Flavisolibacter tropicus: one gene and its partner. The protein of the gene in region 1 binds, or shares a complex with, the protein of each later gene. Links are inferred from orthologs where the notes say so. Each region holds a gene or a part of one and is shown in the gene's direction. Other genes may lie near its edges. The genes, in order: mnmG and mnmE.

Region 1 (14,421 bases):
AATTATTCGGAAAGATTGCATCCGGCTTTACTGGCTCAGTGGTATCATTTACAACTAATACTTTGATATCGTTGCGCAGTAGGCCTTCCACCATCGCATCAAATTCCTGAACAGCTTGCTCGTGAACTTCTTCTGTATGGGGACTTTGAAAAAAGTTATTGGCAGCGGTTTGCTCATTAAAGCGAAAGGCTGCCGGACGTATCATTAAAACGGTGTCTGTAATCTGCATCTACAATAAAGCATCTATTCGTTGGGCTAACTTTCGGTCCTTGTCGGTTACAATATTACCGGCATCGTGTGTATTCAGCCAGATCTCTACAGTATTCCAGACATTGGTCCACTTGGGATGGTGATCCATTTTTTCGGCAATCAAAGCCACTCGGGTCATAAAGGCAAAAGCTTCGTTGAAGTCTTTAAACTGCAGCTTTTTATATAAGCTGTTTTCTTTTTCTTCCCAATTCATGTTGAAAGGTTAAGGGTTAATTGTAAACGTTAATGGTTATAAGTTAATCGTTATCGGTTAATAGTCCATAATATTTTACCCTTTACCTGTTAACTTATAACCATTCACATCTTATATCAGAATACAAGGTGTTCTTTGTTTTTAACCTTGTCGGTGGCCAGTTCAGTTACCAACTGTACACCTTTAATAGTACGAATGGACTCGATAATTTGTTGCAGCACTTGTTCACTTACAGCGTCTCCCTTTAACAGCCACAGGAAATCCAGGTGTTTAAACTCAGGTAACAGGTACTCTCCATCAAATTGGTTGTTGTAGAGGTAGTGCACCAGTGATGTATGAGGCTCTGGGAATTCATATACTGCAAAGAAATAATTACGGTTCTTCTTTGTTAGCTGTATTTCAATTTCGTTGTTGATCCGGAAGTCGACACCCAGCAGTTGATTCAACTGCCAACAAAAGAGGTAGTCTTTCATTGGTGCCATAATGCCCAGCAGCCGCGTGTCTTCAAAAAAACCATCTGCCAGATCCTTTGAGTCTAATACCAATTTCATAAGATATCTTAAGCGTTAGTGTCGGTAAACCATTAAAACTCTACATTAGCGGTTAAGCTTTCTTTCCCTCTTTGATAGGTTACATGTGTCTTATCGCCTTTCTTAAACTTACTGAGTGCCTGCATGTAGGTTTCTATGGAATTAATCTGCTCATCGCCTAAAGAGATAATTACATCACCAGCTTTAATACCTGCTTTTGAAGCAGGACGACCATCGCTAACGCCATCTACTCTCAATCCACTACCACCGAATGTATAATCAGGCATGATACCCAGCGTAACGCTAAACCGTGCATTGGTAGATGTTTGCGTATCGCGCGTTTTGGTAAAAGCCAGTTTGCCCGGTTGTTTATCCGTGGCTTCAATCACACTTAAAATATGTTTTACGACATACAATTCACCAGTATAGTTGAGCTTATCGAAATCATCGCTTGGGCGGTGATAATCACTGTGCAGGCCAGTAAAATAAAACAACACGGGGATGTCTTTTCTATAAAAAGAGGTATGATCACTCGGGCCCATACCGCTGCTATCAAAACGGTAAAGCAAGTTGGTATTGTATAGCTTGCTTTTACCAGTAGTGTTATACAGCTGGCCCCATACCGGAGAAGTACCATATCCACCTACCGTTAATGCTTTGGAACTATCATTCAGTCGGCCCACCATATCCATATTGATCATATAACTAACAGACTTCAGATCAATGGTAGGGTTCTCTACGAAATACTTAGAGCCAAACAATCCTTGTTCTTCTCCAGAAAAAGCAATGAAAAGATAGTTGTTGTGCTTGCTCTTGGATGTTTTTAACGTACGGGCCAGTTCCAGCAGAGCAGCCGTACCGCTTGCATTGTCATCTGCACCATTGTGGATTTGTTTCGTTGCGCCGGTATATAACGAATTACCATCGTCTCCCCAACCTAAGTGATCGTAGTGTGCACCAAGCACAACAGTAGTAGGCGCACCATTATCAATATAACCGATCACATTGTGACCTTGACGTATTTTAGGACCAACGTCTACTTTTAATTTCATATCCAAAGAGGCGGAGGCATCGCTCAGGTACTTTGTAGCAGCTTCTTTGGTTACATACACTACCGGAATTTTTACAGGAGGTGTTTTATCTTTTTCATTAAAGGCCAAACCGTCTTTGCCAGTACCGGTATTGTACAGGAACACAGCCGTAGCGCCTTTTTTAGCCATATCAGCTATGCGGCTTTGAATAGCCATATCTATATCAAAATGAGGGTTGGATTTATTTTCATCCAACAACTCCTTTACATCCCAAAACCAAGGCATTTGCGCTTCCTGCAAAGCTATAGAAGGCATAGCTTCTATAGCGCCATTGCCACTATACACTAAAGGAAAGAAGTCTTTATTCAATACCAAGGTATTGTCGTTGATCATCAAAAGAGTAGCTGAATTTACCTGTCGGCCTTCCTGCACATCAAATGGTTGTAAATAATCAGCCGTTCCTTTAGGCGTGACGCCAATTGTTTTAAATGTTTTGGCAATATAGTCAGCAGCCTGTTTTTCGCCAGCGCTACCCGTGCGCCGCCCTTCCAGGGCATCGCTGGCCAGGAAGCTAACATGCTGTTGCAGGTTAGTTTGAAGCTGGCGGTCTTCTTTCTTTAATTTTTGGGCAGAAACACTGCCACTTGCTATAATCAGGAGTGAAAAAAAATACGTACGCAACACAACCAAAGGTTTTAAAGGTGATTGAATGACAAAATTATTTTAATGCCTGCTCCTCTAAGACGTTTTCTTCATTTTTATTAGTCGAAAAATTTCCTTAAGCTTTCGATAAAACTTCCAATATCGTAAACCCACCCTTATAAGCTGTGCTACCTTTGCGCGCGACAAGTGAAGCATAAAACAGTACATATAGCATTGGTGGGTAACCCTAATAGTGGGAAGAGTTCTCTTTTCAACTGCCTGACAGGGTTAAACCAGAAAGTAGGCAATTTCCCCGGCGTAACGGTAGATAAGAAAACAGGCTCCACCAGCCTGTCTGATGGAATGGTAGGCAATATTATTGACCTGCCCGGTACTTATAGCCTGTATCCCAAGCGATTGGATGAATGGGTTAGCTACCGGGTATTGCTCAACCAAGACAAGGATATTAAGGCCGATGTATATATTGTAGTAGTGGATGCCAGTAACTTGAAACGAAACCTGCTGTTTTGTACGCAGATCATTGATTTGAAAAAACCAGTGGTTTTGGCCTTGACCATGGTGGACCTGGCCAAAAAGAAAGGTATTCAAATAGACCTGTCTGAATTGGAAATAGAATTGGGTGTGCCGGTAATAGCTGTAAACCCACGTAAACAAAAAGGGGTTGCCCAGCTAAAAAAGGCAGTGGAACAAACTGCCTCCAATTTATATAAGGTCCCAGCCCGCGATTTTATTGACAACAAAGCCCTGGCCGCTGGACCAATTGAGGATTTGAAAAAACTGGTTCCGGAAGCTAGTGACTATTCTGCAGTCCACTTTCTGATCAACCACGAGCATTTTGACCTGCCTGCAACTTTACAGGAAAAGATTGAAGCGGTGGAAGAAAAACACCAATTCAATCATACTAAGACCCAGGCTACCGAAATTTTGGAACGCTATAGTCGTATCAAACGCATTATGCAGGTAGCGGTTACTGAGCCGGATCCTTTGGAGCAAACTATATTTACCGACAAACTTGATAATATACTGCTGCACCGCAAATGGGGTTATCTGATTTTACTGGGCGTATTATTCTTACTATTCCAAAGTGTGTTCTGGCTGGCACAGTATCCTATGGAGTGGATTGAAAGTGGTTTCTCCCTTTTAAGTGGCACACTAGCTAACGTTTTGCCAGAAGTTTGGTGGAGCGATCTATTGATTAATGGTGTGATTGCCGGCTTAGGTGGTATCGTTGTTTTTGTACCACAGATCATGATTCTCTTCGGCTTGATCACACTATTGGAAGATACAGGATATATGGCGCGCATTTCCTTTCTAACAGACAGGCTTATGCGCAGTGTAGGCTTAAACGGAAAAAGCGTAATGCCCCTGATCAGCGGTTTTGCTTGCGCAGTGCCTGCCATCATGAGTGCCCGCGCTATTGAGAACCGTAAAGAACGCTTACTTACTATACTGGTTACGCCACTGATTAGCTGCTCTGCACGTTTGCCTGTTTATGTGATCTTAATTGGCCTGGTGATTCCTAACACCTACGTTCTTGGTTTTATGAACCTGCAAGGCTTGGTGATGATGGCCTTATACTTACTAGGACTGGTAATGGCCTTAGTGGTTTCGTATGTAGCCAAGTGGTTTATTCATATCAATGAAAAAAGCTTTTTCATTTTAGAACTTCCGATCTATCGTGCACCACGTTGGAACAACGTAATATCTACCATGATCAACAAGGCGAAGATCTTTGTTACTGATGCCGGTAAGGTGATCATGGTAATTAGTTTGATACTTTGGGGACTTAGCTCTTTTGGACCAGGCAATCGAATGGAAGCTGTGGATCAACAATACCAGGCAGCTAAGGCTACAGGTATTAATATAGAACAGGTACAGAAAGATTACGCTTCGGCGAAGTTGGAGAATTCCTATGCTGGTATCTTGGGCAAAACCATAGAGCCCGGTATTCAACCATTAGGATTTGATTGGCGCATTGGTATTTCACTGATTACGTCATTTGCTGCCCGTGAAGTGTTTGTAGGCACTATGGCTACTTTATATAGTGTAGGAGAGGACGATGAGGGACTGCTGCTACGTGATAAAATGAAAGCTGCCCGTAAACCCGATGGTACTCCTTTGTTTACCTTGGCCACGGGATTATCGCTAATGGTATTTTATGTATTTGCTATGCAATGTATGAGTACACTGGCGGTTACCAGACGAGAAACCAAAAGTTGGAAGTGGCCTATCATCCAGTTTACTTATATGACAGGCCTGGCTTATTTAATGAGCTTGCTGGTGTATCAGCTATTTAAATAATCGTGAAACGTCAAACGTGAGAGGAAGTTTACAGACGACAGTCCACAGAAGTTCAAACGTTTTTAAAGATCATAAAAAGAGAAAGGTGCAGAAGTTTTTAATTTCTGCACCTTTCTCTTTTATAATTATTGCCAAAGTATATTAATCAAACTTCGAAGCATCTACCGCAGGTGTCCATTTGCTTTTTGGCTCATAGTAGTTCCAAAGCAGCTGTGATATTTTGCGGGTGAGTACCCAAGCTTCATTTTCGTTATTCCAACTGGAGTCCTGGTTGTTTTTACTCATTATACAAAATACGTATTCTGCTTTATTACCTTTAACCAGCAAGGTTTCATTACGCGTTTGATTCACCGCGCCATTCTTCGAATATACTAGAGCGTTAGGTGGCAATTGTGAAATAGCTACTTCGTCATAATAATTTCGATTTAATAAGCGAAGCATTTTATCAGATGCCGCATTTGAAATCACTTCACCTTTATAGATCTTTTCAAACAGCGAGGCCATTTCCTTAGGTGAGGATTGTCCCCAGCCGTATTGCGAGCGGTTGGCTTCACGGCCCGGTGTACGAGAATTGACACGTGTATTTACAAAGCCCATACTATCCAGGATTTCATTTATACGGGTACCCTTGCCGGCTAGGCTTTGTAACCACAAACTGGCCGTATTGTCGCTCGTGGTAAGCATCAACATCATCACTTTGCTTAATTGAATTTTTTCGTCTTGTTTGAAGGAGCCCAGAATGTCTTCGCCCTCATACAATAAGCTATCGCGGTAGGTGAGAGGCTGATGATACTGTAGCTCTCCACGGTTGATCTTATCCATTACACCTACCAGTATAGGAACCTTTACCATACTGGCAGTAGGGAATACTGTATCGGCATTAATGTTTACCACTTTATTAGAGTGCAGGTCTTTTACATAAACACCTATATCACCCTTAAAATCTTTGACCAATACTTCCAGCTGTTGCTGTAATTTTTTATCAACTTTTTGTGCTGTAACAAATAGGTGGCTACTTACCAGCGCACATAGAACCAGGATACGTTTCATGATGGATTAAATGCTTTTCTTGTAAACCTTTGAATAGTCGAGTACCAACTGCACCAATGTTTTTACTCCGGTTTTCATGCCGCTTTCATCTATTTGAAAATCGGGTGTGTGGTGCGCAGCCGTGGTTTTAGGATCTTTGTTAGCAGACATACCACCTACATATAAATAGAGTGATGGTATCTTTTCACTAAAGAACGAAAAGTCCTCTGCACCCATGACAGCGTTCATTACTTGTGCATTACCATTGGTAGCTTTTTGTAATGAAGGCAACATAGCTTGCGTCAATTTAGGATCGTTGTAGGTAACGCCTGTTTTAGCTTCTATGGTTACTTCTGCAGTGGCACCAGAAGCTTCTGCAATATTTTTTGCTGTTCGCTCAATACGCGCCCATACATCATCACGCATTCCTTTATCCAGGGTGCGAATGGTACCACTTAAGGTTGCTTCTTCTGGAATAATGTTTTCACGAACACCGCCTTTAAAAACGGTTGTTGAAATGACCACAGGATTTTGTGTAAGGTCGGATTGGCGGCTTACAATAGTTTGCAGGCTGTTGATGATCTGCGCACCAATAGCCACTGGGTCAATACCTAACCAAGGTTGCGCACCATGCGATTGGCGACCTTTTATTTTAATGCTAAACCAATCGGATTCTGCCATCATCCCTTTCTCGCGGTACTTGATCTGGCCTACGGGTGTTTGCGCATTTATGTGCAGACCAAACATGGCATCTACTTTTGGATTATCTAACACACCTTCTTTGATCATTAGTGCGGCACCGCCTTCTTCACCAGCAGGAGCACCTTCTTCTGCAGGTTGAAATACAAATTTCACAGTACCCGCCAGATCGTTTTTCATACCAGAGAGAATTTCCGCAGCTGTCATTAACATAGCTACGTGCGTATCATGACCACAGGCATGCATGACGCCCACCTCCTGTCCGTTATAAGTAGTTTTCTCTTTTGAAGCAAAAGGAAGATCCACACGTTCTGTAACAGGCAATGCATCCATATCAGCCCGGAGACCAACTACAGGGCCAGGCTTACCACCTTTTAAAATACCAACCACTCCTGTTTTTCCTACACCTTCTTTTACTTCCAAGCCTAAAGAGCGCAGGTGCTGGGCCACAATCTTGGCTGTGCGAAATTCTCTGTTGCCCAATTCAGGATGCTGGTGAAAATCTCTGCGCCAGGCAATGGTTTTAGGTTCTAACTTTTTTACCAATGCATCAAGAGGATCGACACTAGCAGTCTGCGCTTCACTTCGTATAATCGTTGACGTTAGTAAGGTTGTAAGAATTATATTTCTCATGTGTTATATGTTCTTTCTTAAATATAGCATACATTAATTGACCGTGAGCAGAAAGAGGTCGGAATAGAGAGTAGCTTTTTACATCAAACACATTGTTGCGTTTCATCATATCATTAATATTCCACCTTCCGTCCAGCCATTCTTTTTAAACAAATCAAACAAAGTATCGCATTGTTTCAACTACAGCATCACGTTCTGCATGGAACCTAGCTATGGCTATACTTAATATTTGATCACGTTTGACCAACTCCGTAACATTACGGAGTTGGTCAAACGTAGGGTTAGATATATATAAACGTTACTGAAGTTTTGGGTAAGAGAATCACTGCGGTTGACTTTTCCTGGAATACAAAAGGTGGCAAGTGTGCGACTCGCTTAATAGAATTGAATTAAGAAAAAGACGAGGAATCTGTTTTTGTTTCTGAAAACAAAATGTAAAGCCCATTCACAGAGCAATACAAATTCTCTTGAAGACACTCCATGCCTTTGTATACCATAAATAATTTGAAAGGAAAAGGAAAGACTTATAGACTATTGATGGAACAATGAATGTGTTCAATTGAATGAATTTATTAGCAAGACCCTATTTCTTTCTTCCATTAAGAATTGCATTGTTCATGTTGTAGGACCTTCTAACCAGTCTCTAATTAGTGCCTTTATTCTTTTTGAGTAAATTTAAGCCGCTATGATGCTGCGTCACATTCCATTCCTCAAAAACGTATTTCTGTACAGCATTACAGCATTTGGTGGTCCGCAGGCACACATGGCTATGATGCTTAAAAACTTTGTGCATCAAACGCCTTATGTAACAGAAGAAGAATTACTGGAATACAATGCGTTTTGCAATTTATTGCCAGGCGCTTCCTCCACACAGACCGTTACATTAATTGGTTATAAAAGGGGTGGTATTTGGTTGGCCATCTTTACTTTATTGGTTTGGATCTTACCAGGGTGCTTTTTAATGGGCGCCTTTTCTTTTTACTTTCTTATATAGATCAGAAGACCCTGCATACTGACATCTTTAAATTCATTCCGTCACTGGCGGTAGGCTTTTTGGCGTATGCATCGGTGGCGGCCTTTCGTATCTCTATTAAGAATACAATCACCTGGTGTATCATGGCGTTTTGTGTGTTTGCTACTTATGCTGCCTTCCGATCGCCATGGATCTTTCCCTCTTTGATTGTATTAGGCGGTGCCATCACCAACCTAAGTAAGAAGCGCATCCCGCAAAAAGAGGTAGTATCAAAAAAGATAAAGTGGGGTAATATCTGGCTCTTTGCTGCTTTATTCTTAATAGCCGGGGTAACCAGTGAGGTAGCCCGTAAAAATGACTGGCCCAACCGAAAGCCCATTAACCTGTTTGAAAACATGTACCGGATGGGTAGCCTGGTATTTGGCGGTGGCCACGTATTGATGCCCATGATGTATGAACAGTTTTCAGTACGTCCGGAGGTAGTTAAACAAAAGAACCCGAATGTGGTTTCAATAAATAAAGAGGATATGACCACAGGGATGGGTATTGTTCGAGCTATGCCTGGGCCGGTATTTTCCATTGCTTCCTTTACAGGAGGCATGGCTTTAAAGAATCAAGGGCCAACTATGCAGGTCATAGGTTGTATCATTGGCACTATTGCCATCTTTTTACCCAGCGCATTATTGGTACTTTTTTTCTTTCCTATTTGGCATAACCTGAAACGCTATGCAGTGATCTACCGCTCATTGGAAGGGATTAATGCAGCAGTGGTAGGGATTGTGATTGCCTCTACCTTATATATCATGAAGGATATTACGCTGATTGACGGGAGCATTAACAGCTTGATTAATGTAGCAGTAATCCTGGCTACTTTCGGATTGCTACAGTTTACCCGCATTGCTTCACCCATTATAGTTGCTGTTTGCCTGCTTTTAGGCTACTTACTTTGAAGCTTTTTAAAGAAGCGATTAGTTACAATCTCACTTTCTACACTTTCTGGAACCAGGTACTTAATAGACTTGCCCTGCTGTATAGCTTCACGGATATGAGTAGCAGATATCTCCAACAAGGGAGCATTCATTACTTGTACAGATGCCCCCAAGGTATTTTCTACAGGAAAACCAGGGCGTTCATATACCAAGATAGGGTAGTGATTAATAACAGCTTCGGCATTCTTCCACTTTCCAAGGTTCTGAAAACTATCGCTTCCCATGATAATACTAAACTCATAAGCCGGATGCTTTTCTTTCAAATAAGCCAAGGTATGGGAAGTATAAGAAGGTTTAGGGAGAGAAAACTCGATATCAGAAGCCTTTAAACGATCATCTCCCTCTACTGCTTTTTGCACCAAATGAAGACGATCGAACTCGTTTAACAGGGTAGCCGAATGCTTAAAAGGGTTCTGGGGAGAAAGCACAAACCAAACTTTTTGAAGGTTGGTTTCATTAAGAATGTGGTTTGCAATGATCAGGTGCCCAATATGGATAGGGTTAAACGAACCAAAATAAAGACCCACCTTCATAGATTACTGCGTATTCTTGTTTTATTTCTCAATAATAATTTCACCAGCCTCGCTCTTCCTTAGGCTTAATGAATAACCAGCCACCCGTACAGAGATTGGATCTCCTAAAGGAGCTACCTGCTCTACTACAATCTCTTCACCAGGAATACAACCCATCTCCATCAACTTTAACTGCAAATCTGGACTCTGAAAGGCCTTAATCTTTGCTCTATCACCCTGTCTTAACTCAGATAACTTCATTTTAAAAGAATATTTACCAAAGCTATGGCAAGTAAGCGTACCCTTTCCGAATTTTGACCCATGCGTAAAGAAATTAACAACATTCACTTCCACTACCTAACCTCACGCTTTCATTTCACTAATCGCACCCAGCTTAAAGCCTACCTTAACAGGGTAGCTAAAAGAGAAAAACACACAATAGATACCATTAACTACATCTTTTGTGATGACGCTTACCTCTTAGAGATAAATAAACAATACCTTAAACACGACACCTATACTGACATTGTAACCTTTCAGCTCAACCTGAAAGGAGAGGCTCTGCTTTCCGACGTTTACATAAGTGTGGAAAGAGTGAAGGAAAACGCCCTACAACACAACACTACCTTTACCCATGAGCTTCACCGTGTGATCTTTCATGGACTATTACACCTCTGCGGGTACAAAGACAAGAGTAAAGCTGATAAAGATGAGATGCGCAGACAAGAAGACAAGTGCTTAAACAACTACTTTGTTCCACGTGGAACCAATTAATTCCACAGCTCAGGTATTCCACGACCCAACAACAACAGTGTTCCACGTGGAACTAGAAAGGGAAGCTTTAACAAGTTTCCCTTTCTTCATTATGATAACTTTGTAACCTTATGTTTCAAGCTTATGATATAATAGTGGTAGGTGCCGGTCATGCCGGTTGTGAAGCCGCCGCAGCTGCTGCCAATATGGGCTCAAAAGTGTTACTGGTAACCATGAACATGCAAACCATAGCACAGATGAGTTGTAACCCTGCCATGGGAGGAATAGCAAAAGGACAAATAGTTAGAGAAATAGATGCCTTAGGAGGTTACTCAGGTATAGTATCCGATGCCTCTATGATTCAGTTTCGTATGCTGAACCGTTCAAAGGGACCCGCTATGTGGAGTCCTAGAACACAGAACGATCGTATGCTCTTTGCACAGAAGTGGAGAGAGATGTTAGAGAATACGCCCAATGTAGACTTCTACCAAGATATGGTAAGAGAACTGGTTGTAGAGAATAACAAAGTAACAGGGGTTGTAACAGGGCTAGGTCATACTATAAAGGCCAAAGCTGTAGTATTAACCAATGGAACTTTTTTAAATGGGGTTATCCATATAGGGGAGAAGCGATTAGGTGGAGGCCGTGTAGCAGAAAGAGCTGCACAAGGATTAACAGAGCAATTAGTTAGTCTAGGCTTTGAAAGCGACCGTTTAAAAACAGGTACACCTCCAAGAGTAGATGGACGTTCTTTGGACTATTCTAAAATGGAAGAGCAAAAAGGGGATGAGGAGATAGGTAGCTTTTCTTACTTAGATGTAGAGCGTCCAAAAGAACAGCGAAGCTGCTGGATCACTTATACTAATCAAGAAGTACATGATTTATTAAAGACCGGCTTTGATCGCAGCCCTATGTTTACGGGAAGAATAGAAGGCGTGGGTCCTCGCTATTGTCCTAGTATAGAAGATAAGATCAACCGCTTTGCTGAAAGAGACCGTCATCAGCTATTTGTAGAACCAGAAGGTTGGAATACGGTGGAGATCTATGTAAATGGTTTCTCTACATCCCTTCCAGAAGAAGTACAATATGAAGCGCTGCGTAAAGTGCAAGGCTTTGAGAATGTACGGTTCTTCCGTCCGGGTTATGCTATTGAATACGACTTCTTTCCACCTACACAGTTGAGCTATACCCTAGAAACCAAGGCTATTGAAAACTTATTCTTTGCAGGCCAGATAAATGGCACAACAGGATATGAAGAAGCTGCATGTCAAGGATTGATGGCAGGTATCAATGCACATCAAAAAGTGATCAATGATGCTCCCTTAATCTTAAAGCGCAGTGAAGCATATATCGGTGTATTAATTGATGACCTGATTTCAAAAGGTACGCAAGAGCCTTACCGCATGTTTACCTCACGAGCAGAATTCAGAACTCTTTTACGCCAGGACAATGCAGACTTGCGCTTAACTGAGACGAGCTATCGTATGGGCTTGGCAACAGAGGGCCGAATGCAAAAGATGCTGAAAAAGAGGAGAGAAGTGGAAGAAGTAAAAACCATATTGAGCACTACGGCGATGGAACCAGCAGAAATAAATCCCTTCTTTGAAAGCATTGAAAGCGCGTCTATCAATGAAAAACAAAAGCTGGAGAAAATCATATTGCGCCCCAACGTACAGCTGCATGATATCATGAAGCAGGTGCCTAAAGTAGAAGAAGCCTTGAAAGGATATGAAGAAGAAGCTGTAGAGCAAGCTGAGATCCAGGTGAAGTACCAGGTATATATAGATAAAGAAAAAGAACTGGTGAACAGGATGAGTCAGATGGAGAACCTGGCCATACCTGAACATTTTGACTACAAACGCATTATAGCCTTGGGCGCAGAAGCGAGAGAAAAACTAACAAAGGCTAAACCAAGAACACTTGGTCAGGCCAGCCGGATCTCTGGAATTAATCCAAGTGATGTACAGATACTGATGATTTATATGGGGAGGTAGAACTGGGAGAATAGCTGCAAGCTACACGCTGTAAGCTGCAAGCCAAACAGCCGTGAGGGGAAGGGGTTTAGTAATGGAACAGGTTGAAAGGTTGGCTAGTTGAAAAGTTGATAAGGAAGAGAAGAAGAACACTTAGCTGTTGGAAGAAAGAAGAATGAACAGGGAAGAAGAACATGAATAATGAGTCTGAGGATTAGCAGGTGTTGAATTAATTAGTCCATTCTACTCTTCTATTTAAAGAGAACATTTGCAGGATATAAAATCATTTAAAAGAAAAATAAACCCCACAACAGTTATTGTTGTGGGGTTTTGCTTTATTTATATCATATAATATTGATTATCAATAATTTATGTCATATTATGCTGTTTCTTTAGCATTTTCCTGCTGTAATTTCCAAGTATGGTGGCCTAGGACAAGTTTAATATCAGAGAAGCTGAATTCATCACCCAGTTTGCTTTTGATAGCATTCATACTTTCGGCGCCTACTTCAGCAATAACAGATAAGATAGGCTGCACTTTATCTTTTTCAATTAAAGCTTCAACATCTAACTCTCCCTTAGCCACATAAGTAGACAAGTGACCAATGATAGTACTTTGAGCTAAGTTGCGTAGCGTTGCAATTTCTTCAACCGACTTACCATCTTTGAACAACTTAAAAGATTCTTCATTGGTGCTTCCTTTAACAGGTTTAGGTTTGACTTCTTTTATCTTTTTGGTAGGCTCTCCTGGTTGATACTTGTTATAATAATCTGCGTTTGTACTAAACCGTAAGTCGCCATATTTTGAAGACTGCAAACGTTGTAACTGTTGCCACAACAATCCTTCTATAGTTACTACCTCTTCTTTGTACTTCTTGATCTTAGTAGCATGTTGCAATGATTGAATATGTTGCTGGATCGGCTCCAGTAAATGAGTAGCCAATTCTTGTGAAAAGTATTCAACCGCCTTGGACATGCGCTCTTGCAATGATTTAGTTTCGCCTGAGGTATGTGCCTGTTCAACTAGTTTATCTAATTGCATTTTAAATTTTCTACCCACATCATTCAGTTCAATAGCTTTTTGTTTTGCGGCATCAGCCATCAACAAAGCAGCTTGCAAATAGGGAATCTTTTTACTTTCCAGTGTAATGACCCAATGATGTAGTAGTTGAACAGCTTTTGTAAAATCAAACAGCTTTTGTAAAGCCAATGACCAAGTGTGATACTTTTCTTTTTCGAGTACTTGTTCCAAAACAACTAGCTCTGTTTCCTGACGAGCATACTCCAACACTCGTTTATCGGTAGCAATACTATACGGCACAATCCGTGACTTCAAAACTATACCATCCATAGAAGTACAACGGCTTAATGCAACATACACCTGTCCAGGCGCAAAGGAAGAACCGGCATCAATAATTGCTTTGTCGAACGTAAGGCCCTGGCTTTTGTGAACTGTAATAGCCCATGCTAAACGAATAGGATATTGCGTGAAAGAACCTAATTCTTCTTCATCAATTTCATCGTTCTCTTTATTATAGATGTAGCGGATGTTTTTCCAGGTTTCCTTTTCCAGAACAAAGTTTTCATTGCTATCTGGAAAACGAATCGTTATCTCGTCTTTAAAAATGTTTTGAACAAAAGCAATCTTACCATTGTAATACCGCTTCTCTGAACTGGTATCATTTTTAATAAACATTACCTGGGCGCCAACCTTTAACTGAAGCGCTAGATCTGTGGGCAACGCTTTTTCAGAAAAGTCATCTTTGATGACAGCATTGAAGGTGTGAACGGGTCCTGACAAACGTTGCAGTTCCGTAGCGTTTATTGCATCTGCTGTTCTGTTGTGTGTAGTAATTGTAATATAAGTATCGT
Region 2 (17,826 bases), 1.2 Mb from region 1 along the record:
TTCATGCCATGAGCGGACAACAGGATATCCGTTTTATGGGTGGCCTGAAAGGAAAGTTGAAGATCACGTATATCACCTTCCTGATTGGTTGTTTGGCAATTGCCGGTATTCCTCCATTCTCCGGTTTCTTCTCAAAAGATGCCATTTTATTAGGTGCTTTTGAGCATAATAAAGCATTATATGCTATAGGATTGATTACCGCTGCATTAACGGCATTTTATATGTTCCGCTTGTTGTTCATTACCTTCTTTGGCACCTTTAGAGGCACAGAAGAGCAGCGTCATCATGTACATGAAAGCCCTGCAGCCATGACCATTCCTTTGGTTGTATTGGCAGTGCTTTCTATCATTGGTGGCTTTGTTGGTGTTCCTGAGCTGTTTGTACACGGCGGTGAAAAATTAGCAGAGTATTTAGCACCTGTTGTTCCTTCTGCAGCCCATCATGTAGAGCATTCTACAGAATGGATGTTGATGGGATTGACTACAGCTATAGTTGTTGCTGCTATCCTGATTGCATGGGTATGCTACCGCACTTATAAAGAGGAGCAGGTGGGTGCTTTTGGAAAGGTGCTTGAAAACAAATGGTATGTTGATGAGATCTATGATGCTATTATCGCAAAGCCTGTATCGGCTATTGGTGGAGTGTTGAACCGTTTTGTAGAGCGCTTAGGTATTGATGGAATTGTAAACGGAGTTGGACGTTTAGTCAATTATGGTGGTCGCCAAATGCGCTGGTTACAGAGTGGACAAGTAGGAAGCTATGTACTGTTGATGGTGATTAGCATGGTGGTATTCTTTGTGTTACAGTTCTTTTTGAAACGCTAAGAGATTAGTAAGAGGTAAAGGAGATAAAGAGTTATCTCTTAAGCCAGTTGAAATAATAAATGTAAAACAGTCCGCCTTAGGCGGAATGGGGGTTTAATATGATCGTACTGTTACTGATATTACTGCCACTGATAGGTGGACTTGTAACATTCTTCTTGAAGAATGAGCCAGCTGCAAAAGGTTGGTCTCTGCTGGTATCTTTTGCTACAATGGCTGTGGCTATTGCCGGAGCAACCATGTTAAAAGGCGGTGGAGATAGTTTGAGTTATACTGCTCCTTGGTTGGGTACATTAGGTAGCTCTTTTTCTATTCGCCTGGACGGTATGTCGTCATTACTGTGTTTATTAACAGGGATCGCATATCCGGTTATCTTCCTGGCCACATGGAAAAATGAATATCGTAATGCGCACAATTTCTTTGCGCTGATGTTATTAACGCAAGCAGGGTTAATAGGTGTATTTGTTGCTATAGACGCCTTACTGTTTTACTTCTTCTGGGAGTTAGCACTGATCCCTGTTTATTTCCTTTGTTCTGGCTGGGGTGGTGAAAGACGTATTCAGGCTACTTTTAAGTTCTTTGTCTACACATTTGCTGGTTCTGTATTAATGCTGATCGGCTTATTATATCTTTATTTTCAAACACCAGATCATTCTTTTGCAATGGAAGCATTCTATAACTTGAAGCTTCCTACTGCTACTCAATCCTGGATCTTTTGGATGTTATTTATAGCATTTGCTATTAAAATGCCCGTGTTCCCATTCCATACCTGGCAGCCAGATGCTTATGAACAATCACCAACTGCTGTTACAATGGTACTAAGTGGTATCATGGTGAAGATGGGTGTATTTGCTGTCATTCGCTGGGTACTACCTGTAGTGCCATCTGCATCTTATGCTTGGGGTGATGTGGTAATGAGTCTTGCTGTTATCGGTATTATTTACGCTTCACTAATTGCTATGCGTCAAGACGATATTAAGCGCCTGGTAGCATACTCTTCTATAGCTCACATAGGGTTAATGGTAATGGCCATCTTTGCTGAAAATCACATCGGATGGCAAGGTGTAATGATCCAGATGTTTAACCATGGAATAAACATTATCGGACTTTGGATTGTAGTCGACGCAATTGAGCATAAGTTCGGAACGCGTAAGCTGTCTGAATTAGGAGGTATTGCTCAAAAGGCACCCGGTCTAACCACACTATTGGTTATTGTTGCTTTCGCCAATATTTCATTGCCGCTAACAAATGCATTTGTGGGTGAGTTCCTGATGTTTAATGGTATTTGGAATGGCCTAACCCAATACAAAGTCATTTTCACCGTTTTTGCTGGGTTGAGTATAATTCTTTCTGCTGTTTATACACTGAATATGATCCAGAAAGTGTTTTACGGATCAACTAATAAATTGACGGCTACTGCTACAGATATCCTTATGAACCAACGCCTGGCTTTAGGAGCTATTGTTCTATTGATCCTGGTATTTGGGGTATATCCTCAGCCATTACTGAACCTGACAGATGGTTTTGTTGAAACCTTATTAAAAGATGCAAACGTTGCGCAACTGGTAAAATAATATGAACGCATTAATCTTATCGGCTCTTAGTGGTGTTATCATGATGTTCAGTGGCTTTTTCTTAAAGACAAAGTCAGCTGTTCGCACATTAGCACATATTTTATTGATTGCAATTATAGCTGTAGCAGTATTAGAGCTACGTGGTATTCAATTAGTAGCGGTTGATACAAAAGGCATGATGGTATTTGATCATTTTGCATTGCTATTTACGATCATTGCTACGCTTAGCACGCTTATATTCTTTGTCTTATCCTCAAAAGATATGGAAAGAGTAGGGATGAATTACAGCGATTACTTTGCTCTTATCTTCTTTGTGCTTTGCGGAATTACCATGACTGCATCTTTCAAGTCAATGTTGATCTTATTCCTCGGTATAGAGATCTTATCAATTCCATTATATATCCTTACCGGTAGCGATAAACGCAACCTGAAAAGCAATGAAGCTGCGTTGAAATACTTCTTAATGGGTTCTTTTTCAACAGGCTTGATGTTGATGGGTATAACCTTGATCTATGGCGCAACCGGAACTTTTTATACCACAATGATGCAATTGCCTCAAGGACAAGTACCTGTTTTGTTTATTACAGGCTTGTTGATGTTGCTGTTTGCCTTGTCATTTAAAGTTTCAGCTGCTCCCTTCCACTTCTGGACACCAGATGTGTACGATGGCGCGCCAACTGTGTTTACCTCCTTTATGGCAACAGTAGTGAAAGCAGCCGGCTTTATAGGTTTCATGCGCTTATTTGATGAAGCTTTTGGTGGTATTAGAGCAGAGTGGAAACTAATAGTAGCCATTATAACTGTCATTACTTTATTTATTGGCAACATCACTGCAGTGTTTCAGCAAAGTGTAAAGCGTATGCTGGCCTACTCTTCCATTGCACAAGCAGGGTTCATGATGTTGGCTGTTTATACATTGAGCTCTGAAGCGAAAGACGGTTTGTTACTTTACGCCGCTGCTTATTCATTTGCTACAATTGGAATTTTTGCAGTACTCATCAAGATGCAGGATTATACGTTCGACGGCTTTAACGGGTTTGCCAAAGCGCAACCTGTAGTAGCCGCTAGTTTGGTTATCTTTCTGTTATCATTAGCCGGTATCCCATTAACGGCGGGCTTCCTGGCGAAGTTTTATATGTTGAAAGGGGTTGTGGAAAGTGGAAGTTTATGGTTAGCCATTTTTGCTGTATTAATGGCTGCAATAAGCGTGTATTACTATTTCCGCCTTATACAAGCTATGTATTTTAAAACAGGCAATGCTCCGGTTCTGGAGTTGACTAGCAGTTTTAAATATACGTTAGTAGGCTTAGCGGCTGCAACTATTATCTTGGGCTTATTCCCTAATGTATTGCTCTATTGGCTTTACTTCTAGTGGTAATAAATATTTTGAAAAATTGTTTAGAAGGTTTACTAATTTTAGTAGACCTTCTTTTTTTTGATGAAAACCGGTGATGTTTTTTCTCTTGCCTTTAGAACGATTCGTGCTAACAGGTTGCGTACGGGTATAACCGTCGCCATTATTGCTTTTGGCATTATGGCCTTAATTGGTATTGTTACAGCCATTAAAGCCATGAATCAAAAGTTTAGTGAAAGCTTCTCTACCATGGGAGCTAATGGCTTTACCATCCGTTTTAAAGAGCGTAATATTAGAATCGGTGGTAACAATTCAGAACTGAAAGTTTCAAAAAGAAATAACCGCAAGGAAAAAACATCCAGTTTGGGGCGCCCAATTACTGTAGATGAGGCGGAACTTTTTGTACAACAGTATCAATTTCCTGCACATATTGGTATCTCTTTATTTGCTGCCAGAGATGCAATTGTAAACAATGAACAAAAAAAGACTAGTCCCAATATTTTGGTTTTTGGCGGAGACGAGAATTATATAGCCCTAAATGGATATGAATTTTTTAATGGTCGAAATTTTAGTCGCCAGGAAGTTCAAAGCGGCAGTAATGTTGTTATTCTTGGTTATGATGTGGCTAACAAATTATTCAAAGATCGGTTAACCAAGGCCGTGAATAGTATTGTTCGTGTCAATGGTCTTCCTTATCGAGTAATTGGTGTATTGGCCAGTCGTGGCAGCTCTTTTGGAATAAGCCGAGATAACTTGATTTTAACAGGATATAAAAATATTCGGCGTAATTTTTCTTCCAATGTATCTGCGACCATAGGGGTGATGACAGATGATATCAATCAAGTTGAAGAGGCCATGGGTGAAGCAGAAGGTGTTTTCCGATCTATACGAAAATTAAGCACCACAGAAGATAGCAATTTTGTATTGGATCGTAACGATAGCATTGCTGAAAAGGCAATGAATATATTGGGAAGTCTAACAACCGCAGTTATTGTTATCGGAATGATCACGTTGATTGGGGCCGCCATTGGCTTGATGAATATCATGTTGGTATCTGTTACAGAACGTACTAAAGAGGTAGGCTTAATAAAGGCAATTGGAGGAAAAAGTAAAACAGTAAGGCATCAGTTTTTAACAGAAGCCATTTTGATTAGTATCTTAGGAGCCATCTTTGGTATTGTACTGGGAATATTCGTTGGCAATTTGTTTTCAATGGTATTGAGCACAGGATTTGTAGTACCTTGGAAATGGGTAGCTTACGGCATTGTTATTTGTACTAGCGTTGGATTATTAGCTGGCTTGTATCCGGCTCTGAAAGCGGGCAAATTAAACCCTATAGAAGCACTTCGCTATGAATAAGTACAGCTAAGAATAGAAAGTTTTGAAAACTAATGTATTATCTTTCCAAAATTAAATAAGGAAAAAAATGCAACCTCGTAAACATTTATTGCATTTTTTCAGTAGAATTGTGACCGCTTAAAATTTGTATATCAATTTTCATTTTTAAAAATTAAAAATTAAGATCATGGCAGAACAAAGACCATCTGCAAGTACTACAAACACAACAGTAAAGGCGACATCTGTTCAGGCTAAGAAAAGCTCTAACCTTATTTCCTGGTTAGCTCCAATCCTATGTATCGTCGTTGGTTATTCTATTTGGCGCTTTGCAATGGGTAATCCAGATGGTTTTAAGACACCTGATACTACAGGTGGCTTCTGGCCTCACCACCGCGACCCAAAAAGCGCATTCAATGCAATTTATGAAGGTGGTATTATCGTTCCTTTATTGATTGGCTTATTGTTAATGGTGGTATCATTCTCTATCGAGCGTTTCATGACCATCAGCAAAGCGTTAGGTAAAGGTTCTATTGCTGACTTCGTAAGAAAAGTACAATATCACCTGGCTAACCGTAACGTAGACGCTGCTTTAGCTGAGTGCGACAAGCAACGTGGTTCAGTAGCTAACGTTATGAAAGCTGGTTTACGTCGTTACAAAGAAATGATCAACGTAACTGATTTAGATACTGATCAAAAAGTATTGGCTATCCAGAAAGAAGTAGAAGAAGCTACTGCTTTGGAATTGCCTATGTTACAGAAGAACCTGGTTTTCCTTTCTACAATCGTATCTCTTGGTACCCTGGTAGCGTTGTTAGGTACGGTATTAGGTATGATCCGTTCATTCGCGGCGTTGGGTGCTGAAGGTGGTGCCGGTGCAGCTAGTAACCTAGCGGTTGGTATCTCTGAGGCCCTTTATAACACAGCATTAGGTATCGGTACTTCTGCCTTATCTCTTGTAATGTACAACGTGTTTACTACTAAGATCGATAGCATTACTTATGGTATTGATGAGTCTGGCTTTACATTGACACAGAGCTTTGCTTCTATGTATAAATAAGAAGCAAACGTTTTATGGAATTTGTAAACCCATTGCATCTCATTAAAAATTAATTAATAATGCCAAGTGTTAAGATACCAAGGAAGAGTACAGAGAATGACATGACGCCCTTCGTGGATATTGCATTCCTGATTCTGTCCTTCTTTATTATGGCGACTAAAATGAAGCCACCAGAGCCCGTATCAATCACTACACCTAACTCTGTTTCAACAGACAAGCTTCCTGAAAATGATGCGTTGCTGGTAGAAATGGATGCCAAAGGCCGTGTATTTTTCACAGTATTGGCTGACGCTAATCCAGAGGCAAAAAAGTATGTTATTGATAATATCAATCAAACTAAGAACCTGGGTTTGACACCTAACGAGATCAATAGTTTCGTAAAAGGGCAGTCTATTGGCGTTCCTTTTACACAGCTAAAAAGCTTCCTGGCTTTGCCTGCTGACAAACAGAAATCCGTAATGGCAACTGTGCCAGGCATTCCTATTACAGATTCAGCCAGCAATGAACTGTATTATTGGCTGAATGCCGGTGTTAAAGGTTTTCAGCAGAGAAAGATTAACTACCTTATCAAGGGTGACAACTCAGCTAAATATCCTGCTTTTAAAAACGTACTTGATGCGTTTAAAAGAAACGATATTTATAAGTTTCAGTTAGTTACATCTCCTGAAGATGCACCTGCAGGTACTGATCTTTACAAAACCAGAAGTGAAGGTCGTGTACCCAAAAAAAATAATTTCTTAATCTAAAAAAACTCAGAAATGGCAAGTTTAGATACTGGTGGAGATAGTGGCCATAAGAAAGGACCTGGGGTCAAAAAGGCCAAAAAGCTTTCTACCCGTGTAGATATGACTCCAATGGTGGACTTGGGTTTTTTGCTGATCACCTTCTTTATCTTTACCTCAACCATGAGCTCACCTGCAGCTATGCAGCTGTTCATGCCAAAGGATACCGATAAGAAAGAAGAGCAGAACAAAGCTAAAGAGTCCGGCGCCTTAACCATCATGTTAGGTAAAGCTGACCAAGTATACTATTATGAAGGTCAGTTAGCACCAGATGGTTCTAATTTCAAGTCTACTAATTTCAAAGGTATTCGTGAAGTGCTGATCGATAAGAAGCGCAGAACAAATGCAGAAGATCTGGTAGTGGTTATTAAGCCAAATGATGAAGCTACCTATAAGAATACAGTAGACATTCTGGATGAAATGGCGATCAATGAAATTAAGCGTTTTGCCCTTGTAGACATTACGCCTAATGAAAATGAGCCGCTGAAAGCAACAGAAGCTAGAAATGGCGTTAAATAAGTAGCTATTTTTTATGGAAAGATGTTGAAACAGACATCTCAATACAAATAACTAAAATGGAAGCAAACAAGATTTTAAAAACTGATTTTCTGGATCTGCTGTTTGAAGATCGTAACAAGGCTTACGGTGCTTATCAGCTCAGAAAAACGTATAACAAGCGTATCACAACGGCCTTGTTGATTACAGCTGGTTTGCTTTTACTGATATTCTTAACATCCTTTTTAGCCAATCAATTGGAAGATAAGGGGTCTAAGGAGTTGAAAGTAGAAGACGTGGTGCTTGCAAATATCAAGGAGCCCGAAGAGCAGAAGCCTGAACCGCCACCACCGCCACCACCAAAACAAGAGCCACCTCCAAAAGTGGAAATGACCAAATTCACCCCTCCTGTTATCGTAAAAGATGAAGAGGTTAAGAAAGAAGACATTCCACCAGAGGTTGAAAAACTGGAAGACACTAAAATTGACGTGATCAGCCAGGAAGGTATCAAGGATCAAGGTATTGCTGCTCCTGTTGTTGACGAAGGAAAGGCTGTAGTAGAAGCTCCTAAAGATGAGACTAACTACGACCAAACCTTTACAAAAGTGGAAGTAGAAGCTTCTTTCCCAGGTGGTGAAGGCCAATGGCGTAAGTTCCTGGAAAGAAACCTGAACGCTTCTGCTCCAGTTGATAACGGTGCACCTCCCGGATCTTACACAGTACAGGTTCAGTTTATCGTGGACAAAGAAGGTAACGTATCAGATGTAAAAGCGTTAACCAGCCATGGCTACGGTATGGAAGATGAAGCGGTACGTGTAATTAAAAGAGGTCCAAAATGGACACCTGCTATCCAAAACGGACGCCAGGTAAAAGCTTATCGTAAGCAGCCTATTACGTTCGTTGTATCTGAAGGATAATAATCACTTTCGCATACTTACTTACAAATCCCTCCGCTTAGGAGGGATTTTTTTATTAGAAGCAGTTTACTTTTGACAAATATGAGTACAAAGCTTTTAGGGTGGGATGATACAATTATAGCCTTAGCAACGCCGCCTGGGGTTGGTGCAATTGGCGTAATTCGCTTAAGTGGTGCAAAAGCCATTGATATTGTAAATGACTTGTTCCCCTCTAAAAATTTGGCCGCACAGTCCTCCCATACCCTACACGTAGGTATGTTAACACAAAACGCTCAGGTGCTAGACGAGGTTGTGATTTCCCTCTTTAAAGGTCCGCGTTCTTATACCGGTGAAAACGTAGTAGAGATTAGCTGCCACGGTTCACCCTTTATTCACCAACAGGTAATTGATGCCTGTTTGCAAGGTGGCGCCCGCCTAGCCAAGCCAGGAGAGTTTACCCAACGCGCCTTCCTAAATGGTCGTTTAGATTTAACTCAAGCGGAGGCAGTTGCTGACTTGATTGCCAGTAACACCGCAGCCTCTCATAAAACCGCGTTGCAAAATATCAGAGGAGGCTTTTCATCAGCGCTAAGGGACCTGAGGGAACAATTGATTCAATTCTCTGCACTGATAGAGCTAGAACTTGACTTTTCACAAGAAGACGTAGAGTTTGCCGATCGCAGTAAACTGAAAGCCTTGGTGGAAAATGCCATGTATCAAACCAACACCTTACTACAGTCGTTTAAATTGGGTAATGTCATTAAAAATGGTGTTACGGTAGCTATTGTAGGTAAGCCAAATGCCGGTAAGTCTACCTTGTTGAATGCCTTTTTAAATGAAGACCGGGCTATTGTAAGCGAGATACCAGGCACTACACGAGACACTATTGAAGAGACACTTAATATTGATGGTATTTTGTTTCGCTTGATTGATACAGCTGGCATTCGCGCACATACAGTGGATGTAATTGAAAGTGTGGGTATTGCTAAGAGCTATCAGAAAATGCAGCAGGCAGATATTGTTATTTACTTGTTTGACGTCCATGAAGTAAACGCAGACGAGTTGAATACCATTAGCGCCGATTTGCAACAACAAGGACTACACTATTTGCTGGTAGGTAATAAAGCAGATGCCGACTCTAATATCAAAGGCCTCTATGCTGCTATTCCAAATGTTATATTTATTTCAGCCAAGAGTGGTTTACACCTGGAAGTATTAAAAGAGCGCATGGTAGATCTGGTATTGAAAGATACCGTTCAATCCGAAAATGTGATTGTTACCAATGCACGCCATTTCCATGCCTTACAGGAGGTGCTGAAATCATTGGAGGATGTTTATAACGGTCTAGAACAACGTATTCCCGGCGATCTATTGGCTTTAGATATAAGGCGCTGCCTGTACTTTCTTGGTGAGATTACCGGGGAAGTGACAAGCGACGATCAATTGGATTACATCTTTAGTAAGTTCTGCATCGGAAAGTAAGCTGCTATTCACTTCATTGCTGTTAGTAGTGTTTTAGTTGCTTTTTCTCTCTTTTTCAATAAGTTAGAAAGTATTGAGCTGCTTTTAGTAGGCTTTTGTCTGCTTTTAGTAGCTCTTTTTTTGTTGTTATGTTGGTTACAAATTGAAAAAGGTGGGATTTTATACTGTAGAAGCCGTAAAAGTTGATACGATATGATACTCAATGATACGGTTTGATACAGAATTATACAGTAAATCATGCAAATCCCACAAATACTATGAGTAGTAATATTAGAATTGTAAAAATCTGTGAATACTGTAAAAACGAATTCATCGCTAAGAAAACGACTTCTAAAACTTGTTCTGATCCTTGCGCAAAGCGTTTGTATAAGCTCAATCAAAAAAATAAGAAGATTGCTCAGGCTGAACTAAAAACTGAAATAAGTCGGAGGCCAGAAGGTTTTATAAATGAAGAGCTAATTAAGGTTATTCAAGCAAAAGAGCTACTAACACTTAAAGAAGCGGCTATTTTGTTGAATATAACACCACTCACATTGCGGAGGTGGGTGTTAGGTGGAAAGATAAATTCCGAGAAAATAGGGAAGAAGCACATATTTAAAAAGGAAAATATTAGTAACCTTGTAAGAACATGATTTTTGAGCTTGGATCATAAATCTTACTAAACCTAACTGTTTATGGAAACCGTAATAGAAAACGAAGTTTCATTCACTTCTGATATAGAAGGCAAAATCGAAAATACTAGTCTTCCGACCAGCAAGCCTTTACTTCCTTTATTTGAATTAATAAGCAATGGAATACATGCTATTGAAGAATTAAAGAATAACAAAAGGGGCGTTATCCGTATTACATTAAAAAGGCAGGGAAAGAAAGAAACGCTTGCTTCCATTTCAAATTTTGATCAATACCCAATTATAGGTTTCAAAGTTGAAGATTCAGGGATCGGCTTCAATAAACATAACTATAAGCACTTTTTAAAGTCCGATACTACAAATAAGAAAAGTAAAGGAGGGAAAGGAAACGGACGATTCGTTTGCTTAAAAGCGTTTAAGTCAGTTAGCTATGAAAGCTTTTATAAAGAAGGAGAAACTTTCGTCCAGCGGTCTTTTGAAATGAAGCCAAAAGAGCCTGGAATTTTTGATCTGAAAGTTTCGCCATATAATGGCAAAAATGGAGCAGGTACTATCGCTTACTTAAATGATTTTATAGAAAGATATTCTTCTAAATGCCCCAAAAGCGCTAGTGAAATATGTTTGGAAATAATAAATCATTTCAAGCTTTATTATTTGTTAGATGCGATTCCGAAGATAAGCTTAGAAGATTATGGGACTATTTATGATTTAGATGAGATATATGAAACAACATTCAAAACAGATATACTACAAGACTTTGTTGAATTTAAGAAAAAAGTATTCAACTTATATATTGTAAAGTCGAGGGAGGAGAAAGCAAATATTTGTAATTTATGCGGGCATAATCGTGTGGTTACATCAAGAAAGGTTTCAGATTATATACCAGATTTTCCGCAAAAAGTTGAAGAAGATAATTTAAGCTATAGTCTAGCTGTTTATGTAACTGGAGAGTATTTGGATACGAATGTAAACAAGGAAAGATTGAGCTTTAATTTCCCTGAAAGAAAAGAGGATGATGGAGCCGAAGAACTTATTACTTCTGAAGATATTTTTGAAAGGGTTACACAGAAAATTGAAGAACTTTTTTCTGATGTTTTATCAGAGAATCGAGAAAGGAAAATCAAAAAGATAGAAGAACATATAAAAAATAAAGCTCCTGAGTTTAGGTTCCTACTTAAACATTGCTTGGATAAACTGAAACGGCTCGAGCCTGACTTATCGGAAGAAAAGCTAAATATAGAATTGTACAAAATAAAGGCTAATGAAGTTATTAAGCTTAAAGTATTATCCAATAATATTTTAACAGGCTCAAACATAGAGAACGTAGAAGACTATATAGCACGCTATAATAAGTACATTGAAAAAGAAAATGATATTGCAAAAAGTGACCTTGCTAATTATATTGTACAGCGTAAAGCTATTATTGACCACTTGGGTAATTTATTGAAAAAGAAAGATGAAAAGAAGTATGAATGGGAAAACGCAATTCACAAGCTGTTTTTTCCTATGCGTACAACTTCTGATGATATAAATTATGACGATCAGAATTTATGGCTAATAGATGATAGATTTAATTATCATTTATACTTGTCCTCAGATAAACCCTTAAGTTCTAACGATGTTTTGGACGAACTAGATTCAACAAAAAGGGCAGATCTGCTGATTTTTAATAAGGCCATTGCATTTGCAGATAATCATTTAAATATTGGGTCAATAACTATTGTGGAGTTTAAACGGCCAATGCGAAATGACTATAAACCAGACGATCCTGAAAAGAATCCTATTGATCAAGTATTGGAATATATAGAATTAATAAAGGATGGAAATGTTGTTACATACGAAGGAAGACCAATCAAAGTTCCTGCGAATCTTCCATTCTATGCCTATATAGTTAGTGATGATACATCCAAATTAGAGGTGTTGTTAAGGAGGCATGATTTTACCAAAACACCAGATGGATTAGGTTATTTCTGCTTTAAGAAAGAATTAAATGCATATTTAGAATTGATCACTTTTAATAAATTATTAAAAGATGCACAAGAGAGAAACAAAATACTATTTGATAAGCTTTGTATCTAAATAACATTTGAGACCAAATTGATAAGTTAATAATGGATTTGAAGAAGGAAGAATTTTGGAATTGTATAGTAGGCGCAGAAACATTTGCTACTTATTGTACGAAAGTAGTTCCAATGCTCACGTTAAAAGATGAAGTTCCAGATGAAGTGCAGAAAAGCTTTGCAATTATTCGCAAGCTTTTAATACATGCATATTATGAGTATGACTTTTTGGATCCTGCAATGGCAAAGGCATTGACAACCTTTGAAATGGCTTTAAAAGTCAAGTATAAAGAGATCGGTGAAACAAGAAGACATCATAACTTACAATCATTGATGTATTGGTTTAATGACAATGGATTCTTTGAATTTGATAGAAAAGGCCTGTTGGATGCACTGAGAAGTATGCGTAATAACTTTTCACATCCAGAGAAGCATTTCGGAGGAGGCTTTGGTATAATGAACATATTTGACCATTGTGTAGGAATGATTAATGATTTATATGAAGATCGGGAGTTGAGAAATGCAAGAGTTCAAAAGAGGAAAGAAATTAATGCTAGTTTAAAAGAGATAGTTGGCAATGGAGGCTTTGTAATTTTTGGAGAAATAAAATACATAATTTATTCCGCAGAGGTTTTATTCATTGATAATGTAAATACACCATCTACATATCATTTCTTTTACAAAACGATTTTTAAGCTTGAAACTGATAGTGGGAAAGACGATAGTTTACCGTTTGCTACACTACTAGAAGCGACAAATGTTAAAATGGATGTCAGTAAAAAGACAATCATATTTGAACGTAATGGAGGAAATGTATTATTTCAGGCAATAGATGATCCTGTCAATTTACAGCGGTTTGAAAAGTGGAAAGATGCTTTTGATAAAAGTAATAAAGACCAATTCAAGGATATTGAAGTTCATAGTCAGTTAGATAAACAGTGGGCTAGGTTAAGAAACAATGTGCATTTCAGGAATTCATTAAGCACTATTAATCCAAAAATGATCAATTAGTATATATTATAGTAGTCCAGCATCTGCAAACGATATATAACCATCTTCTACAAGTATAAAGTGGTCCAAAAGTTCTACATTAATTAGCCTTAAAGCTTGGCTGATCTTAATTGAAATTATTTCATTATACTTAGTTGGCTTAATATTGCCAGAAGGGTGATTGTGCGCAATTACTACAGATGAACATAAGAGTTGCAAAGCCACACTGCACAAAAGCTTCATATCTACTAAACAATCTCTCATTCTTCCTACTGAAATTATCCGATCTCCAATAGATGAGAGTTAGAATTAAAAAAATAAGCGACAAACTGTTCTTGAGTGGAAAGGTTTTCTTTGTCCCACAGCTTTCGGATTAAACCATGAGTATTTTCAATTGAACTAATTGTTGGCAGATTAGAAATGATTGGCTTATAACTAATGCTGTTCTTAGATACTGTACAATTTCCTTTTATTTTCTGTAAGCTTTCTTCTCCGCTAAGTTTTTTGAGGCGATTTCTCTTCTGGTTTTCTTTCATTGTTGTTTGTATAGTTTGCCAAGCTAAAGTTCCACAGACTTTTAGGAGGAGGCAACGGTTAATGTAAAATTTGACGATATTTTTTTTATGGAGATTTCTGGCTAACTCCTTGTACATCAGCGTAAATAGCACAGTAGTTAACAAGTGTAATCTTGTCTATTATTCCAGGCGTTTTTAAGGTGCGTAAACCATCAAATAATAGTCTTTATCCCTTAATTAGAGAATCTAGTCTATAAAAACTTAGAGATGTAATTATTGAATTCAGATTCATAGGATTTGTAGGATTTAGCAGTTTTATTGGCTAAAAGCATGATTACTTTCTGTATTGGAAAGTAATTCCATTTAAATAAATCTAACTGAATCAAACTATCTCATAGTTTGCAACAACTTATAAATTAATACATTGCGTCAGACTTTGACCAAATTTGGTCTTTTCTGACTTTTTTTATCCCAATTTGTACCTGTGATGCTTGATGTTGAGCTTCTATGGTTCAGAAAGAAATACATGCGATAGATCGGAGATTAAGTTGCTTGTTTTTTAGTGGAAATCGGCGCTCAGGAGATCGCGGACGTTACATTTTCTGTATTTATTGCTTATGACTCTGCTATATCGTATTATTGATATTCAAAGAGTTATTGTAGAAAACCTGCGATAGATCGTAGGTTACCTCTCTCGTTTCATATAAAACGAGATGTACGGAAGAAATTGTTGAATATCTTTCTGTTTAGTTGCATGGGGGCTGCCCAAAGGAGCTTTGGAGCATAATCCTAATGCTTATCTCGATAAAACGTTAAAGAATAGAACAGCCTGATTGAAGAGTGTTAAACTGGCTATAAATACAATTTTTGACTATTTCCTTACTTCTTAGAGTGCTTTGTAGCGTTCCGCTTTACTTAAGAGAATACGAAATAGACTAAGGGTAGTGGTTATACTTGTAGATAAAGATTAGTTCTTTATATGGGTGCTGCTAAGCTATTGCATTGGAGAAGTATTGTTCATGAAAGCCAAATGCTGTGTCTTTTAATTGTTGCCAGGCATTTCTTTGTCCGGTTTTCTTGCTTTCCATTGTTAATTGAATATTTTGGCAAGTGCTTTGTAAAACCTCTTTTAACTCCTCATTTTTAGTGATTACGGTGCCTGCACAATTGGCTTTTACTTGGTTGAATAGCTTTTCCAAAGTGCTTCGCTCTGTATCCGCATCCAGATCGGTACGGCTTTCCAGCAAAGACCGCAGACCAAAAAGATATTCTTTTAATGCCGTAATACTTAAAGGGCCTTTTGTAAACTTGGCTGCTGTGATAAAGGCAGTTATAAATAAGCTAATCACTACGGCCAATAATAACAACTCAAGCGGAGCAATCAGTAGTACACTACTTTTCCATGTTTTAAATCGCGTCATATTTTTATCTAGGATATTTAGGATGAGAGATGCAAATAGCCGAGCTAATCAATGAAAAGAGAAAAGCGTATCTGTAAGTTACGCCAATATTGGATGCGTGCTTGCTTTATTTATAATAATAAAGTGAATGCCAATTATTAAGCGTATCTTACAGTTAACAGGTTTGCACCTTATAATTATTTTACATTATTCTGCTTTGTTCTAATCCTTATAGCTGCACTTCACTGATTATTATTCTTCAAAAGCATTTATAACCCGGTTGCGAATACCTGGTTACAATTTTAAAGCAAATTATATGATACCATTTAGTGAATTACGCATAGGCAATTATGTATTAGTTAATACTATAGTAAGAAAGATTGTCATGGTCAGCAGCATAGAAGATAAAAAACAATTTCCCTCAGTTGGCTATTATGTAGGAGCGCATCTGCAAAATATTGGTTGTGACAGCAAGTACTTGCAGGCGTTGCCGCTAACCGTCAACATATTAGAGGAAAGTGGATTTTCGTTTGACAACTATTTTAAGCTGTGGCAGAAAGCGAAAACGGCTACCGGAACTGGTATGGAAATGGAACTGGATCGTGAATTTAATGTGGTGGATTTTATGCGCCGGCCACTCTTGAAAGAAGTAAAGAGCATGCATAGACTTCAAAACCTGTATCATGCATTATTAGATAGAGAACTAGCCTTAGAGCCTGTACTAGCGGAAACGTATTGAGACAATTAATGCATTTATGTTTTTGCTTAGTGAGGAAATATTTCAATACTAATAAAGCTGCGTGCTAAAGAAAAACATAAGCAGTAAAAGTATTATAATTACTTCATTCGAGTTAAAAGACTCTTCATTATTCCCGGTGCTGTTTTATCTAATTTATAGTTATATCTAACAACTGTTTATAACATGCCTTGTTTCACTCATACAGAGGCAACTGTTATTAACGTCTAGCTTAATTGGATCCGTACAGACAGTTAAGGCATGATTCAAGTACTCTAAAACGCTAAGAACCTTATAGTGCTATCATCTCTTTACAGTAAAATGTGCTTGATTCTTATTCTGATGACTAGCTGCATTTACCTGAGCAATTGGCTACTGTTATCAGGAAATACTTAGCCAGCCGATCTTGAAAAAACATCTTGCATTATTGTGAGAGGATAAATGTACCAGGGGGTAGTTATAAGATCCAGATAAGGCCACACCGAGAAACAGCGGATGGCAGAGGCTTAGTTTTTTACTTGAACAGGGAATAGATGCACGATGTGAAGCAGAAATTGGTAAAAAATATTACTGCGAATGTGTAAGTGCTGGCGAATCTGCTTCTAGGCGAAATTTTTGGTTCAGTCTACTTCAATTCTAATAAGGATATAAAAACTTTCAATACATAATTTCTTAAAAAATATATAATGCTTAAATACTCAAAAAACTTCATTAAAGACTTTGATGAATTTGATATAAACAAATACCCCGATCTAATCGAGGACCTGAATCAAATAAGTAACAGGACAGCTGATCTTCCTCATCATTTCAAAGCGGAAATACTGATTTCATTTGCTAAGACTCATTCGTTAAAAAACGAATGGATTATGGCTAACCCAAAGTTTGTTGCAGTAGTTACTTCGGGTGTATTACCTATAGTGAATATGGAATCTTTATTTGAAACCAGTAGCAAACATTTCTTTTTTCAACAGCAATTTGAACAATATCTAACAAGAAGATTTCAAGCAGGGTAATGATTTATGTAAACACTGGTATTTTTTGTTAGCGTATAGACGATGGTTGTTGCAAATGAAGTATCAGCAATCTGCTATTGAGATTGGTTTTGCTATATAAAATAGAATGTATGAAACGTAAAGAATAGTATGTCTCAAGGGCAGCTTTTTACCCAAGATGCCAACAATGGTAGTATATCAATCCGGTTATGCAGTTGCTATGAAATTGTACTTTTAACAGCAACCGCCACCGCTGTAAAAAGTACTACTTACTACTGATAATAATAGATATCTCGAGTTTAAGGTCAGGTTTTCCTTATCCTTATAAAAGATGCTTAATGATATTGCCTATACTACAGGCTCTGAACATTGTAGGCTTTATTGCCCGCAGTGGCTAGGTGCAGTAGAAGTCACAGTGCGAAATGTGCAGAGCGAAAAAGCAGTGCACTCTTTATAAGGGTAAAAGAGATTATACAAGCAGGTTGCAGCTTTATGATTGCATTTCAATTACCCAAAGGAAGCGCCCTAATTAAATACCAACAATTCTGTTAGACATGAAACGTTTTTTCGAGGCTGCGTCCTTCTTTTAATCGAAAGTGTACAAAAAGTAGCACACCAACCACCGGTATGATGCAGGCAGCCACAATCACACTCCAGTGCCATTGAGCCCATCCCATTTCAAAGAAGGACAAAACGCCCTCTATA

What was found.
Region 2: the proteins of mnmG (region 1) and mnmE are in contact, whole or in part, in a solved structure (PDB 9HIP), measured with the Escherichia coli proteins. The link is inferred for Flavisolibacter tropicus from one-to-one orthologs.

Annotation. Positions count from the first base shown.
Region 1 is NZ_CP011390.1:3,781,677-3,796,097, forward strand. The notes cover bases 10,262-13,138. They hold mnmG (tRNA uridine-5-carboxymethylaminomethyl(34) synthesis enzyme MnmG), read left to right. Parts: upstream 10,262-10,707; coding sequence 10,708-12,570; downstream 12,571-13,138. Other genes in these bases: ybeY (rRNA maturation RNase YbeY), read left to right, coding at 10,262-10,597; SY85_RS16010 (helix-turn-helix domain-containing protein), read right to left, coding at 12,929-13,138. In the rest of the region: citrulline utilization hydrolase CtlX, read right to left, coding at 1-229; SY85_RS25180 (4a-hydroxytetrahydrobiopterin dehydratase), read right to left, coding at 230-463; SY85_RS15960 (IPExxxVDY family protein), read right to left, coding at 580-1,014; SY85_RS15965 (M20/M25/M40 family metallo-hydrolase), read right to left, coding at 1,047-2,708; feoB (ferrous iron transport protein B), read left to right, coding at 2,874-4,988; SY85_RS15975 (serine hydrolase), read right to left, coding at 5,130-6,038; SY85_RS15980 (amidohydrolase), read right to left, coding at 6,045-7,349; SY85_RS25980 (chromate transporter), read left to right, coding at 8,035-8,343; SY85_RS15985 (chromate transporter), read left to right, coding at 8,286-9,272; nadD (nicotinate (nicotinamide) nucleotide adenylyltransferase), read right to left, coding at 9,260-9,844; SY85_RS15995 (FeoA family protein), read right to left, coding at 9,866-10,084; more of ybeY, read left to right, coding at 10,145-10,261; more of SY85_RS16010, read right to left, coding at 13,139-14,421. UniProt on the Escherichia coli protein: NAD-binding protein involved in the addition of a carboxymethylaminomethyl (cmnm) group at the wobble position (U34) of certain tRNAs, forming tRNA-cmnm(5)s(2)U34.
Region 2 is NZ_CP011390.1:2,609,145-2,626,970, reverse strand. Bases 7,744-10,609 are described here. They hold mnmE (tRNA uridine-5-carboxymethylaminomethyl(34) synthesis GTPase MnmE), read left to right. Parts: upstream 7,744-8,419; coding sequence 8,420-9,799; downstream 9,800-10,609. Other genes in these bases: SY85_RS10925 (Shedu immune nuclease family protein), read left to right, coding at 10,474-10,609; SY85_RS10930 (helix-turn-helix domain-containing protein), read left to right, coding at 10,057-10,431; SY85_RS10940 (energy transducer TonB), read left to right, coding at 7,744-8,338. Also shown: nuoL (NADH-quinone oxidoreductase subunit L), read left to right, coding at 1-824; SY85_RS10970 (complex I subunit 4 family protein), read left to right, coding at 923-2,395; SY85_RS10965 (NADH-quinone oxidoreductase subunit N), read left to right, coding at 2,397-3,767; SY85_RS10960 (ABC transporter permease), read left to right, coding at 3,834-5,108; SY85_RS10955 (MotA/TolQ/ExbB proton channel family protein), read left to right, coding at 5,275-6,144; SY85_RS10950 (ExbD/TolR family protein), read left to right, coding at 6,204-6,890; SY85_RS10945 (ExbD/TolR family protein), read left to right, coding at 6,903-7,445; more of SY85_RS10940, read left to right, coding at 7,502-7,743; more of SY85_RS10925, read left to right, coding at 10,610-12,507; SY85_RS10920 (hypothetical protein), read left to right, coding at 12,540-13,499; SY85_RS10915 (JAB domain-containing protein), read right to left, coding at 13,506-13,742; SY85_RS10910 (hypothetical protein), read right to left, coding at 13,757-14,014; SY85_RS10905 (hypothetical protein), read right to left, coding at 14,983-15,414; SY85_RS10900 (hypothetical protein), read left to right, coding at 15,710-16,132; SY85_RS10895 (hypothetical protein), read left to right, coding at 16,816-17,142; SY85_RS10890 (DUF6320 domain-containing protein), read right to left, coding at 17,670-17,826. UniProt on the Escherichia coli protein: Exhibits a very high intrinsic GTPase hydrolysis rate. Involved in the addition of a carboxymethylaminomethyl (cmnm) group at the wobble position (U34) of certain tRNAs, forming tRNA-cmnm(5)s(2)U34.